DNA from 2 places in the Alkalibacillus sp. S2W genome. Region 2 is predicted to be linked to the other one. Evidence: a T-box and tRNA genes for the amino acid it is inferred to sense, from the RefSeq annotation. Region 2 holds a T-box; the other holds one or more tRNA genes.
What was found. The T-box of region 2 lies ahead of ileS (isoleucine--tRNA ligase). A T-box ahead of a tRNA ligase gene usually reads a tRNA of that ligase, here a tRNA-Ile.
Positions count from the first base shown of each region.

Region 1 (7,256 bases), 750 kb from region 2:
CGACTTCACCCCAATCATTGGCCCCACCTTCGGCGGCTGGCTCCGTGAAGGTTACCCCACCGACTTCGGGTGTTGCCAACTCTCGTGGTGTGACGGGCGGTGTGTACAAGGCCTGGGAACGTATTCACCGCGGCATTCTGATCCGCGATTACTAGCGATTCCGGCTTCATGCAGGCGAGTTGCAGCCTACAATCCGAACTGAGAATGGCTTTATGGGATTAGCTTGACCTCGCGGTTTGGCTTCCCTTTGTACCATCCATTGTAGCACGTGTGTAGCCCAGGTCATAAGGGGCATGATGATTTGACGTCATCCCCGCCTTCCTCCGGTTTGTCACCGGCAGTCATCCTAGAGTGCCCAACTGAATGCTGGCAACTAAGATCAGGGGTTGCGCTCGTTACGGGACTTAACCCAACATCTCACGACACGAGCTGACGACAACCATGCACCACCTGTCATTCGGTCCCCGAAGGGAAGACCCAATCTCTTGGGCTGTCCGAAGATGTCAAGACCTGGTAAGGTTCTTCGCGTTGCGTCGAATTAAACCACATGCTCCACCGCTTGTGCAGGCCCCCGTCAATTCCTTTGAGTTTCAGCCTTGCGGCCGTACTCCCCAGGCGGAGTGCTTATTGCGTTAACTGCAGCACTAAGGGTTGGACCCCCTAACACCTAGCACTCAACGTTTACGGCATGGACTACCAGGGTATCTAATCCTGTTCGCTACCCATGCTTTCGCGCCTCAGCGTCAGTTACAGACCAGAGAGCCGCCTTCGCCACTGGTGTTCCTCCACATATCTACGCATTTCACCGCTACACGTGGAATTCCGCTCTCCTCTTCTGTCCTCAAGTTCCCCAGTTTCCAATGGCCCTCCACAGTTGAGCTGTGGCCTTTCACATCAGACTTAAGGAACCGCCTGCGCGCGCTTTACGCCCAATAATTCCGGACAACGCTTGCCCCCTACGTATTACCGCGGCTGCTGGCACGTAGTTAGCCGGGGCTTTCTGGTGAGGTACCGTCAAGGTGCCGCCCTATTCGAACGGCACTTGTTCTTCCCTCACAACAGAGCTTTACGATCCGAAGACCTTCATCGCTCACGCGGCGTTGCACCGTCAGACTTGCGTCCATTGCGGATGATTCCCTACTGCTGCCTCCCGTAGGAGTCTGGGCCGTGTCTCAGTCCCAGTGTGGCCGATCACCCTCTCAGGTCGGCTACGCATCGTCGCCTTGGTGAGCCGTTACCTCACCAACTAACTAATGCGCCGCGGGCCCATCTGTGAGTGATAGCTAGAAGCCATCTTTGATCATCGAACCATGCGGTTCGATGCGTTATCCGGTATTAGCCCCGGTTTCCCGGAGTTATCCCCGTCTCACAGGTAGGTTGCCCACGTGTTACTCACCCGTCCGCCGCTCGTTCCACGAGCGTCCACCCCGAAGGGCTTCAGCTCGCTTCCCGCGCTCGACTTGCATGTATTAGGCACGCCGCCAGCGTTCGTCCTGAGCCAGGATCAAACTCTCGAATTAAAGTGTTTGATTTGGCTTATTGTTGTTTCTTATTTCGTCTCCGCTTTCTTCCTATTAACAAATAAGAAGAAAAACGAATTGACGACAGGCTATTTTGTTTAGTTTTCAAGGTTCGATGTATTTATATGGTGGGCCTGAGTGGACTTGAACCACCGACCTCACGCTTATCAGGCGTGCGCTCTAACCGAACTGAGCTACAGGCCCATATATGGAGCGGGTGATGGGAATCGAACCCACAACATCAGCTTGGAAGGCTGAGGTTTTACCATTAAACTACACCCGCAAGATCTATTATATATAAATGGTGCGCCCGAGAGGAGTCGAACCCCTAGCCTCTTGATCCGTAGTCAAACGCTCTGTCCAATTGAGCTACGGGCGCTTATTGCGACAAACACTATAATATCAAACATAATAAGTGATTGCAAGAATAAAATTAAGTTTGTTAAATGGTGCGGCCGAGAGGATTTGAACCTCCACGGGGAAAACCCCACTAGGCCCTCAACCTAGCGCGTCTGCCGTTCCGCCACGGCCGCAAGTTATAGGCTTAGAAAGTTCAATAGATCCTCTTAGAATGACCTTACCTTTATTCTATAAAATCAATCTATTGATTAAAAGACATAAAAAAAGACTTAATTTGATTTATTGAATTGTAAAAAATGTTGGCTGGGCCAGTAGGATTCGAACCTACGCATGACGGCACCAAAAGCCGTTGCCTTACCGCTTGGCCATGGCCCAACTTAATATAATATGGCGGTCCGGACGGGACTCGAACCCGCGACCTCCTGCGTGACAGGCAGGCATTCTAACCAACTGAACTACCGGACCAAGTGACCCGTACGGGATTCGAACCCGTGTTACTGCCGTGAAAGGGCAGTGTCTTAACCACTTGACCAACGGGCCATTTTAATGGCGGAGAAGGAGGGATTTGAACCCTCGCGCCGCTTACGCGACCTGCACCCTTAGCAGGGGTGTCCCTTCAGCCACTTGGGTACTTCTCCATGGCTCCAGCGGCAGGATTCGAACCTGCGACCAATCGGTTAACAGCCGATTGCTCTACCTCTGAGCTACGCTGGAATATTTTCAAAGTGTTAATTGGCTCAATGCAGAAATTATTATAAATTGTTTCGCCATCCATGTAAAGTGTTTTTTTACATTTTATTTCGTTTTCAATGATGCTTTCTCATGATGTAAAACGCTGACGTTTTTCAGCGACATTTAGTATCATATAACATCTTTATTTTCCTGTCAATTAGTTCAATAGAAATTAGTTTATTTTTGGGCAAACTTTTTCATCGTTCTTTTGACAGCTTTCATAATGTATCATTTAACTAAAATGATTGTCAATCACCTGAAACCAATTCTTTAATACGACCTCCACACTTACTACAACGATATTTTTGTGTATTAATACGTCTTTTGCGCTTAAAGATCAATTCGCAATTTGTACATTTATATTGTAATCGCTGCTTACTTACTTCTGATGGAAGTTGTTCACAAAAGCGTGGGGAATCTGTTTGTTTCATTAGCTCACGGAATTCGTGACTACGATGATGAAATGGTTTGACTTCAATATGTAGATGATAATGGCAATTATATGATAAATATAGGTTTTAACTACTTGTTGGGTTTTAATTATAAACAAATCTGCTTTACACAAGAGTTTTGTTGCATTCTTCGTTTCTTTATTTGGTTTTAACTTATTATTTACCTCTTTTTTTTATTTCCTTTAACCATTCATTCGGGTCTTTACTTTCACCTTCTATATCACTATGCTTAACATCAAATTCATCATCCGATTTAATAAAACACATAAACTCACTTCCATAAGAAGTGACACTTATATCCTCTAATTTATGCCTTACATCTTGTTCCCAAAAGGTTGGTGTATTTATTAACCCTAACGATACAAGCTTGTCGTCAATTCTTTCAGTTATGGGTTCGTTATTATTTAGTGGATACTCACTAATATGTCGGAATTTATCAGCAATTACAAAGAATCTCTTAATATCCACATAACGAAGGCTTCTTAAAGTATCAAAATGCGTTAAGATTACAGATTCTTCGGTCTCTTCCTCAATAAAAACATTTGTAACTCCATTAAATATGAAATTGATTTTCGCATCTTCGTGTTCTTCAATCAAATCCCCTAATACTATGGGAAAAATCCTTTCACTAAAAAACTCAACAGATAGTTTGCTGATTCCTAGATATTGGTTTATAACCTCTAACTTCTTCTTATGTTGTTCTACTCTACTTTCTAAACGTCTCATTTTTATTGCTTGTAGAGTGTTCCCAATATAAGGTGTCAGTTCAGCACTAGTTTGAAATAAATCTATTAAAGGTCTATCCACTTTTTCCTTCAACCAATTAAACTCCATAAAAGTCATCCCCTTTATACTTGCTTCACTTAAAAATATCATAATGGACCGGTTACACTTAATTGGACAGTTTCACTAAGGTCATATACACTTGGTTCAAATATAAAAACTGAGGAGAAAACATATGACCAAACGTCAAAGAAGATCGTTTTCAAAGGAATTCAAAGAACAATTAGTACAGCTTTATACGTCAGGAAAACCTCGTGCTGATATTATTAAAGAATACGAATTAACGTCTTCCACCTTCGATAGGTGGGTCAAGCAATACCGTGATAGCGGGTCCTTTGAAGAAAAAGACAATCGGACACCTGAACAGGAAGAACTTATACAACTACGCAATAAAAATCAACAACTGGCTATGGAAAATGATATTTTAAAGCAAGCCGCGCTGATTATGGGACGAAAGTAGATGTGATTCGTCAAAACCGTCACAAATACTCGGTATCAGCAATGTGTGACGTCCTACAAATTCCTAAAAGTACGTACTATTATGAATCTAAAGCTCGTGAGAACACCGAGAACGAACTCGTAGAACAGATTGTTCAACTATTTAAAGATAGCCGACAAAACTATGGTCAACGAAAAATTAAAGTTGAACTCGCTAAATTAGGGTGGACCGTCTCTCGACGTCGCATCGGACGGATTATGAAAGAACAAGGTTTAGTATCTAAGTATACGGTTGCTCAATTTAAACCCATGAAATCCCAAGCTAATGAATCTGAGATTGGCAACTCATTGAACCGTGAGTTTGATCAATCCGAACCACATAAAGTGATGGTAAGCGACTTAACCTATGTTCGTGTTGGGCATGGCTGGCATTATATTTGTGTGCTTATCGATTTATATAATCGTGAGATTATTGGACATAGTGCTGGCCCCCATAAGGATGCGGGGTTAGTTCACCGTGCATTTGCATCTGTTCAAAAAGATCTTCGTCAATTTCAATTGTTTCACACGGACCGGGGAAGCGAATTTAAAAACACGATCATTGATGAGGCTCTTAATTCGTTCGATATTGAACGATCCCTGAGCAACAAAGGTAATCCGTATGACAATGCTGTTGCTGAAGCCACGTTTAAAGCCATCAAAATAGAGTTTGTTAGGGGTTCCCATTTTATTAACCAACAAGAACTTGACCTTGAATTATTTGATTTTGTGAACTGGTTCAATCACATTCGCATCCATGGTTCACTGGATTACTTAACACCTACCGAATTCAAGTCGAAAGACCTTAACGTTTTTGTCTAGTTTAGTGTTGACATACCATAATTTTGATAATTAAATTAGTTATTTTTTACGAATTCTCTCCTATTTAAGTTATTATATATATAATAGGAAGAAACTCTATTTTAGAAGGTGATAATTTGACTTCATATAAATTCGCTTTGCGTAGTAGCAAATCAACTTTAAAAACGGGTCAGGATATACATATGTGTCACATTGTTGTATTGAATGACAAAGGGCTATTTAAAGTCCATCCCGTTTCTAATTTTCTATATACAAAAAGAGGTGCGAAGTATAATACATTGAAGAGCAGAGGTCAGATAATCACTTCGTTTTTAAATTGGCTAAATAAAAATATATTTATATTCGATGAGTCAGAAGCTAGATTATCAACATTAGACTTCTTCAAAGTAGAATATTACCTTAACCAATTAGTATCTGAAAATAAATCCGCAGTTACTATCAATCATAACATACTTGTATTAAGGGATTTTCTATTTTATCTAGTCGAAATCAGAGTGATAAATAATCCTTCCACGGTTTCAGAAATACAAACAAGAAAAGTAGATAGATTCAATAATTTTTTTGACCTTTATTCTAAACCAAATTCAAGCGAGAGTGACGATTTAATACACGAAATACACCCTAATTATATAATAGAGTTCCTACAATTAGCATACAAATACACAAATCCTATTGCATTAGGTGTTTATATGCAGTTTTTTGGTGGACTAAGGCGTGGTGATGTTGTTAATCTCACCAGGTCCAGTCTCAAATCAAGAGGGGCCTATGGTGAATTAGGTCTTGAAGCTATAATAAGAAATAGAAATCTTCGACCAGACCTAATTGATAGCGATGGAACAAACGATGTAAAAAAACCTAGAAATCAAGTCATTTTTAGCAATAAATTGTTAGCGAAATTTTATGAAAGTCATCTAAAAAGTTACAAAGATAATAGTGGCAATAACGCTTTATTTGTTGATTCCAATAAGATGCCAATGTCTGGAGCAACTTATCAATATTACTTTAATAAATTGAAAAGCATATTCATAGAAAAACTCTTAAAGAGTAATAATATTGAAGTATCAACATATGGACTTTATTTAGATAGCAAACAATGGAGTACTCACATTGGACGTGGAACATTTTCAAATTGGGTCGCAGAAACTACAAGCAATCCTTTAGATGTAGCAATAGCTAGAGGAGATAAATCAGTAGAATCCTCTCTCGTTTATATGGAAAAAAGTAAAACATTCCTTGATGGTGTAAATAAGGTGATTAATTCAATGTATGATGAAGCGTGGTTTTCAGAATGAAAGGTGTGAAAAAATGTTTTTTACAAAAGTAGAATTGAAAGAAGTTATTCAACAATTAGAAGATGAAGTCTCGATTAAAGATATTAGAATGATATTGAAAAAAGATAAATCCCAGATTTCATATTTAATGAAGAATTATATGAATCACTATTATTCGAAAGGCAATAGATACTTTGTGAAAAAGGAAGATTTTATCCAATTTTTGAATAAGCATAATAACTATCATCTTCTAATAAAGAATAGCCCTCTATATATTTCAAGTGACGAAATAAAAGAAGAGTATAGTGACTTGTTTTTTAAATACGATATTTCAGAATTGAATAAAGCTCTTAAACCAAAAAGAATTAACCTTGATGGTTTTAAAAAGATGTATAAACTCCCCAGAAAAGAGGTAAAAGAGTTCTATGAAAAAAGAAAAGAAAGCCTCAACAAGATTGACAATTCTTCTAATAAGTTAGAGCAATCATTTCAAGAACTTCAATGGAACGAAAATTATATATATCATACAGTATTAAGGAAAGAAATGGGCTGTCCAGATTGGTATTTACCTCATTTAGTTAAACATAATAAATTACCTAAATCTATCATATTCAGTAATCATCGTGGCTATTGCTTTATTCATAAAGATGATATAAATAAAGCAAAAGATATGTATAGCAACAAGGAAGTGTTTGGCAGACATTCCTTTATTGACTACTCAAATGAAAAATCCCCTTATGATAGGTTTTTGAATATTATAAATAATCAAAGTATGGAACACGAACTTCCAAGAACCCATCAACTATATGATGATTTTATTCTTCACTTTATAAATCACA
Region 1 is NZ_CP177234.1:467,973-475,228, reverse strand. It holds rRNA gene ACKXGF_RS02645 (16S ribosomal RNA) at 1-1,520, opposite strand, end outside; tRNA gene ACKXGF_RS02640 (tRNA-Ile) at 1,647-1,724, opposite strand; tRNA gene ACKXGF_RS02635 (tRNA-Gly) at 1,730-1,803, opposite strand; tRNA gene ACKXGF_RS02630 (tRNA-Arg) at 1,823-1,899, opposite strand; tRNA gene ACKXGF_RS02625 (tRNA-Leu) at 1,968-2,053, opposite strand; tRNA gene ACKXGF_RS02620 (tRNA-Gln) at 2,181-2,255, opposite strand; tRNA gene ACKXGF_RS02615 (tRNA-Asp) at 2,269-2,345, opposite strand; tRNA gene ACKXGF_RS02610 (tRNA-Glu) at 2,349-2,420, opposite strand; tRNA gene ACKXGF_RS02605 (tRNA-Ser) at 2,428-2,518, opposite strand; tRNA gene ACKXGF_RS02600 (tRNA-Asn) at 2,520-2,594, opposite strand; gene ACKXGF_RS02595 (zinc ribbon domain-containing protein) at 2,861-3,043, opposite strand; gene ACKXGF_RS02590 (hypothetical protein) at 3,221-3,898, opposite strand; one part of gene ACKXGF_RS02585 (IS3 family transposase) at 4,023-4,272, shown strand; one part of gene ACKXGF_RS02585 (IS3 family transposase) at 4,272-5,146, shown strand; gene ACKXGF_RS02580 (hypothetical protein) at 5,263-6,438, shown strand; gene ACKXGF_RS02575 (hypothetical protein) at 6,452-7,256, shown strand, end outside.
Region 1: it has a tRNA-Ile gene. The T-box ahead of ileS (isoleucine--tRNA ligase) is inferred to sense a tRNA for this amino acid. The anticodon was not compared.

Region 2 (7,256 bases):
TCAACACCAGGAATATGTTGCCATAATTCATCTGCTGTATGAGCTAAGATTGGTGAGAGTAACTGTGTTAAACTTACTACAATCTCATGATAAACCGTTTGAATACTACGACGTCGATGGCTATCTTGTTTTTCGATATATAAGACATCTTTCGCAAAGTCAAGATAGAACGAGCTCAAGTCAACTGTACAGAAATTATTGATTGTATGATAAATGGTTGCGAATTCATAATTATCATACGCTTTTCGTACTTTCGCTACCGTTTCTTGCAAACGAATTAGCATGTAACGGTCAACTTCTTCTAAATCTTCTTCAGCAACACGATGGATGCTCGGATCAAAGTCATGTAAATTACCTAACACGAATCGCATCGTATTACGAATTTTACGATAAACCTCTGAAACTTGTTTTAGAATCTCATTGGAAACTCGAACGTCAGCACCATAATCTGAGCTTGCCACCCATAGGCGTAAAATGTCAGCACCAAGCTGTTTCATGATTTTAGACGGAACCATCACATTTCCAAGTGACTTACTCATCTTTCTTCCATCACCATCTAGAGTAAACCCATGGCTTAAAATACCTTTATATGGTGATTCGCCAGTAATTGCGACGGCAGTCGTTAATGAGGAATTAAACCAACCACGGTACTGATCAGAGCCTTCTAAGTATAGATCAGCTGGACGACTTAAATCTTCTCGCTCTTGTAAGACACCTTGGTGAGTCGAACCTGAATCGAACCATACGTCCATGATGTCCGTCTCTTTTGTAAATTCACCATTTGGACTTCCTAGATGAGTAAAGCCTTCAGGTAATAAATCATTAGCATCGCGTTCGAACCAAATGTTTGAACCGTGTTCACGGAACAAGTCGGAAACGTGGGCAATCGTTTCGTCAGTAATGATTGCTTCGCCATTTTCCGCATAGAATACAGGAATTGGGACACCCCATACACGCTGACGAGAAATACACCAATCCTCACGATCACGCACCATATTGTACATGCGTGTTTCACCCCAATGTGGGTGCCAATCAACCTTTTCAATTGCGTCTAGTAAATCATTACGAAAATCACTAACGGATGCAAACCACTGTGATGTTGCACGGAAGATTGTCGGTTTCTTCGTACGCCAATCATGTGGGTATGAGTGAGTCATAAATTCAAGTTTTAATAAAGCTCCATTTTCATTTAATTGCTCCGTAATTGATTTATTTGCCTTATCATAGAATTCGCCAGCAAAACCAGGTGCTTCTTCGGTGAAAACCCCCTTCTCATCCACGGGACACAATGCATCTAAACCATATGTCTTACCAATCCAGTAGTCTTCTTCACCATGACCAGGTGCTGTATGAACACACCCTGTACCAGATTCAGTAGTCACGTGATCTCCAAGGATAATGAGTGATTCACGGTCATAAAGTGGATGCTGTGTTTTGGCATATTCTAAGTCTTTACCTTTATGACGAGAACGAATGGAATATTCTTGCCATTCTACTTTTTCCGCAACTTCTTCTAAAAGATCTTCTGCAATCACAAAGTTTCCTTGATCTGTCGATACCACGACATAATCAAGATCAGGATGCACAGCAATCGCTAAGTTAGCCGGAATTGTCCATGGGGTTGTCGTCCAAATAACAAATTTCTCATCACCATTTAAAACACCATTTCCATTCGTCACATCGAACGCAACATAGATTGAAGGGGATTTTTTATCATGATATTCAATTTCCGCTTCTGCTAAAGCTGATTCAGATGAAGGTGACCAATAGACTGGTTTTTTCCCTTTATAGATATAACCTGCTTTCGCCATTTCGCCAAATACACGAATTTGTTGTGCTTCAAAAGACGGATTAAGCGTAATATATGGATTATCCCAATCGCCTCGCACACCTAGTTGCTTAAATTGTGTTCTCTGATTGTCTAGCTGTTCTAGAGCATACTGTTTACACATTTCACGAAACTCAGGAACAGGAACTTCTTTACGATTAATTTTCTTTTTCTTTGTTAAAGCCACTTCAATCGGTAAACCATGTGTATCCCATCCTGGAACATATGGTGCATGAAAGCCGGCCATAGATTTATAACGGACGATAAAATCTTTTAGAACTTTGTTTAATGCGTGCCCCATGTGTAGATCGCCGTTCGCATATGGGGGGCCATCATGTAAGACAAAGAGCGGGCGTCCTTCTGTCCGTTCTTGCACTTTTTCGTAAATGGCTTCATCTTCCCATTTCTGTTGCATTTCTGGCTCACGGTTTGGCAAGTTACCGCGCATCGGAAATTCCGTTTTCGGCATTAACAACGTGTCTTTATAACTCATGAGAATCCTCCTTATATCTCCTTTTTATTTGTGTTCACAAAAAAAGCTTTCCCACCCCTAATAAGGGACGAGAAAGCTCGCGTTACCACCCTAGTTGAATGACCTTCATCATTCCACTCGTCATTCGTAACGTGAATGAACCGCCCTTCTCTACTGCCATTTCAAAAAGGGTGCTCCAGGATGATCTTCCTACAAGTGTTATCACCAGGCTCACACCAACCCTAGCTCGCTTTGATAACTTTCTTGAAGTACTCTTCCTTTCAATGCAATCGATTATTATTTCGTTTCATTATGATTCATGATAAAAAAATTATAGATAATTTCCCATTACAAGTCAAGACATAACGCAATTAAACACTAGTAAGAAGAATCAGATGTAGAATCATTGGCATAACCATGACCCTGAGGTGTTGTTTCATATAAATGTTGTTGATCATCCTCTTCAGAAGTATCAATTTCAAATAAGTCTTCCCAATCACTATTATCAATAATATCAAGCTGAGCTTCTACTAACATCTTCAAACGTGTTCTAAAGACTTTAGCTTGCTTCTTCAGCTCCTCAATTTCCATTGAAACTTGTCGTGATTTAGCTAATGCATCATTAACAATACGATCAGCATTCTTCTCTGCTTCTTTAATGATTAATTTAGCTTCTTTATTGGCATTATTCTTCACTTCATCAGCCGTTTCCTGCGCTACAAGAATGGAGCGGTTCAATGTTTCCTCAATGTCACTAAAATGATTCAGTTTTTCTTCAGCTTCATTGACACGCTCTTCTAATTGCTTCTTTTCACGAACAACTTTCTCAAAATCTTTAATGACTTGATCTAGAAATTCGTTAACCTCATCTTCATCATAACCACGAAATCCTCTTGTAAACTCTTTATTATGAATATCTAACGGCGTAAGACCCATTGATTTGAACCCCCTTTTGTTTTCGATGCAGTTCTCTGTATATCATTAATTCGACAAAACCATCTGTATTCCTGCAATAAAATACGATATTAATTTAGTTTTGCCGTTTTAATACGAATCTTTTGCTTCTTTGTTTCCCCAAGAATATCAACGACTTGACTACGACCATATGATTTTAAGGATATCAGATCACCAGGTTGTAATGAAAAGGACGAATTATTGACTGTGCGATGATTTATCTTAACAGCTTCTTTCTCAATCAATTGTTGTGCTTTTTGACGGGAAATCTGATAAATTTCTTTTAAAATAGCATCCAGTCGAGTTGATGAAACCGTCCCATCCTTCTCTTTCCACTCATAGCTAGCCGTTAAAATGTCTTCTTGAGATGCTTCATGTAAGTTAATTCGAGTGTTTTTGATCTTATCGATATTCATTTGTAAATACATTGCCAAATCATGATCACAGATGATTTGAAATTGACCATCTTCTACAATTAAATCCCCTAATTTCTTTCGATGCAAACCTAAAGACATGACCGTTCCAAGTAGATCACGGTGGCTAAGCGAAACGAATTTTGCATTATACTGTCCTTGTAAGATCGAGAGATTATAATCCTCTTCTTTTACATCTTCATAGAAGGGTGCTAGTATAGCTCGCTTTCGTTCGGATCGTTCATATCCACCATGAAAGGTCAGATTAAATCTCTCATCATAACCAATAATAGACCGAAATATTAATTGTTCTCGCGGATCTAGGAAGTCACTTAAAACAGGGGTGTATTGTCGTTCTACTTGATCGCGCCAATCAAGTACTTGATCAATAAACGGTTGTTCTTCTGCCCTAAAGTGTTGATATAAGTCCATAGCTTCCTCTTTCTTTCATGTATAGCTTACATTAAAAAACTTGTAAAAATAAATACCAAGCCATTCGTTGCTAAATTTAAAGCAATAATAGCAACAATTGGTGATATATCTATCATTCCAAGTGAAGGAATGATTTTACGAAATGGTTCTAAATACGGCTCAACAGCTTTTTCTAAAAATTGACCAATACCCGACTCCCGTGCACCTGGAAACCAGGACATTAGAATATACCCAATGATCATAAATGAATAAATTTGAACTGCTGTTAAAAGCAGACTTAATATTTGACCCAAAATCTCTTCATCCTCTCAAAGCTACTGTTCATCTTCATTAAAAATTTCTGAAATACTACCTGATATATTAACGTTTTCTGGGGTACACAAGAATGTTTTTTGCCCTAATTTTTGAATATCACCATTCAAGGCATTAACGGTACCACTGAGAAAATCGACAATTCTTAATCCTGTAGGGTGATCGACACGTTGTAAATTAATCACAACTGATTTCTTCTTCTTAACGTGTTCAGCAATCTCTTGAACATCATCAAAGTCGGTAGGTTCAAATAAAACCATTTTGGCATCGTTCTGAATTGAGGTTAGACTGACCACATTATCATGTGTTTGAGGTTTTACAGGTTGCTCTGCCTCTTGTTGATGAGTTGCTGGTTGTTTTCTATAACTTTTGGATTCTTCTTCAAAAGAAGGTTGTTCATCAAGATCAAAAAATGATTTGAATTTGTCTTTAAAGCTCATTGCAATCCTCTCCTATTATTCTTGTCCTACTAACCTTGATCCAATCCGTATGTGAGTTGCTCCTTCTTCAATTGCTATTTTAAAGTCATGACTCATTCCCATAGATAAATGTTGACACGGAGCAAACGAGAGGTTTAGTTGTTGAATATCATCACGTAGTTCTTTTAATGAACGGAAACTCTGACGGATTATCGTTTCATCTTCAACTAACGGTGCCATCGTCATCAGACCTGCCACCTTTATATTTGAGTACTGCGAAAGTCCCTCAATAAAGGTTATAACTTCACTAGGGACCAAACCATGTTTAGAATCTTCACCACTCGTATTAACTTGTACGTAACAAGGAATAGTCCGATTGGCTCGTTTGTTTATTTCTTCCGCTAAAGAAACACGATCCAAAGAATGAATCGTTGTGACGTTTCCAATCACGTCTTTCACCTTTCGAGATTGTAACGTGCCAATAAAATGCCAATTAGCGGCTTGTCCGATCGCATCATATTTATTTAAAAATTCTTTTGACCGATTTTCTCCTAATTCTATTATGCCTGCATTGATTGCTTCATTTGCTCTTTCGATGCTCACATATTTTGTTACAGCGATAGTAGTCACTTCATCAGGATCACGAGCAACTCGTTGGCAAGTATCAACAATGTCTTGTTTGATTGTCTCGAAGTTTTGTTTAACTGACATATTATTCATCCTTATTACGTTAGTGTTAAATAAGCCATCATACGACCTGTTTGACCATGGTCACGTCGAAATGAATAAAACAAATCACTGGATTCATATGTACAATATTGAGTGATCGCAATTTGGTCGGGTTTAACCCCAGCTAATTGCAAATACAAACGATTAAGTTCTTTTAAATCTAATAAATAACGATCTTGCTGAGACCTCTTTAGAACTTGTTGAAATTGATTTGGAATCTGACTAGAAACTTTCTCATCAACTTCATAATATGGTTGAGAAATACACGGTCCAATCGTTACAAATAACGCATCAGATGAAATACCTTGTTGGTTAAAGGCCTCAACCATTTTATCGGCTATACCATTAACAGTCCCACGCCAACCTGCATGAGCTAAACCAATCCAACGCTCTTGAGGTGCGACGAAATATAAAGGCACACAGTCGGCATAAAATGTGGTTAGAACATGATTTTTATCATTGGTAATCATACCATCAGCATCTATTACTGTCTCATCATGCTTAGTAGCTAAATCATCAAGTTCCGTTAAATCTTTTACAACTGTACTATGGACTTGATTAAGTGTTCGCCAATGTTCAAGCGGTTCGTTCAGTTGTTGACTTATGTACTGTCGATTTGCTAATACATCTTCCAAACGATCATTTACATGTAGAGCCATATTTAAATAATCATACGGTTTTTCACTATACCCAGTTCGTCTTGTTGTAAAACCCGATTTCACATGGAATACATCCCAATTTGAAAGAGGCATAAGTGCAGTACCTTGATCTATAAATGGTTCGTTCATAATAAGACTCCTCTTCATAACATTTTATCATATTTCAAAGGGTAGTGCGTACTTAACGCGCCTTTTCTTAAGAATATTTCGATCGGCTTATTAAAATCACATCATGACCAATCATTTGAATTTGAGCCCAATCAATCCAAAGTTCTTCTTGCTCTCCAAAAAGGCCCAACCATTTTCCTTTGGTCGAAATAATGATCGATTGAATCAACCCAATGGTGACATCTATTTCTAAATCCGTTACGACACCGAGTCTTTCCCCGCTCTCAACATCTATAATATCTTTTGTTTGAAGCTCTGACAACAACATGATGCCGACCCCCTTTATAGTTTATCCTATGTTATATGATTTAAAATCTTGCTCAACGCTAAAAGCTAAATAAAAAAAGATCCTGAACCTTTAAAGATTTAAGGCTCAGAATCTTTGTACTGATCGTTTATTTATTGCTTGTCTACTCTTAAGAATCAAGAACTGTCTTGTTCATCTCCTTAATGGCTGATTTTTCTAATCGAGACACTTGCGCTTGTGAAATTCCGATTTCATCTGCTACTTCCATTTGTGTCTTACCTTCAAAAAATCGTTGATTAATAATTAATTTTTCACGTTCATTCAACTTTTTAATTCCTTCACGAATCGCTAGTTCATTAAGCCAAGAAGAATCTTTCTGTTTATCATCTTTTAATTGATCCATGACGAAAATAGGGTCGCTTCCATCATTATAGATTGGTTCAAATAATGAAACAGGGTCTTGAATAGCATCTAATGCGAAAATAACATCCTCTTGAGGCAAATCCATCTCTTTTGCTATTTCTTGTGTTGTAGGTTCTATAGACCGTTTACTCATCAAGTTCTCTCTAACTTGTAAAGCTTTATAAGCTACATCACGTAATGAACGAGAAACCCGTATTGGA
Region 2 is NZ_CP177234.1:1,213,505-1,220,760, reverse strand. It holds gene ileS (isoleucine--tRNA ligase) at 1-2,321, opposite strand, end outside; T-box leader at 2,382-2,594, opposite strand; gene ACKXGF_RS06605 (DivIVA domain-containing protein) at 2,679-3,236, opposite strand; gene ACKXGF_RS06600 (RNA-binding protein) at 3,326-4,099, opposite strand; gene ACKXGF_RS06595 (YggT family protein) at 4,126-4,392, opposite strand; gene ACKXGF_RS06590 (cell division protein SepF) at 4,414-4,851, opposite strand; gene ACKXGF_RS06585 (YggS family pyridoxal phosphate-dependent enzyme) at 4,867-5,541, opposite strand; gene pgeF (peptidoglycan editing factor PgeF) at 5,556-6,347, opposite strand; gene ACKXGF_RS06575 (YlmC/YmxH family sporulation protein) at 6,415-6,654, opposite strand; gene sigG (RNA polymerase sporulation sigma factor SigG) at 6,803-7,256, opposite strand, start outside.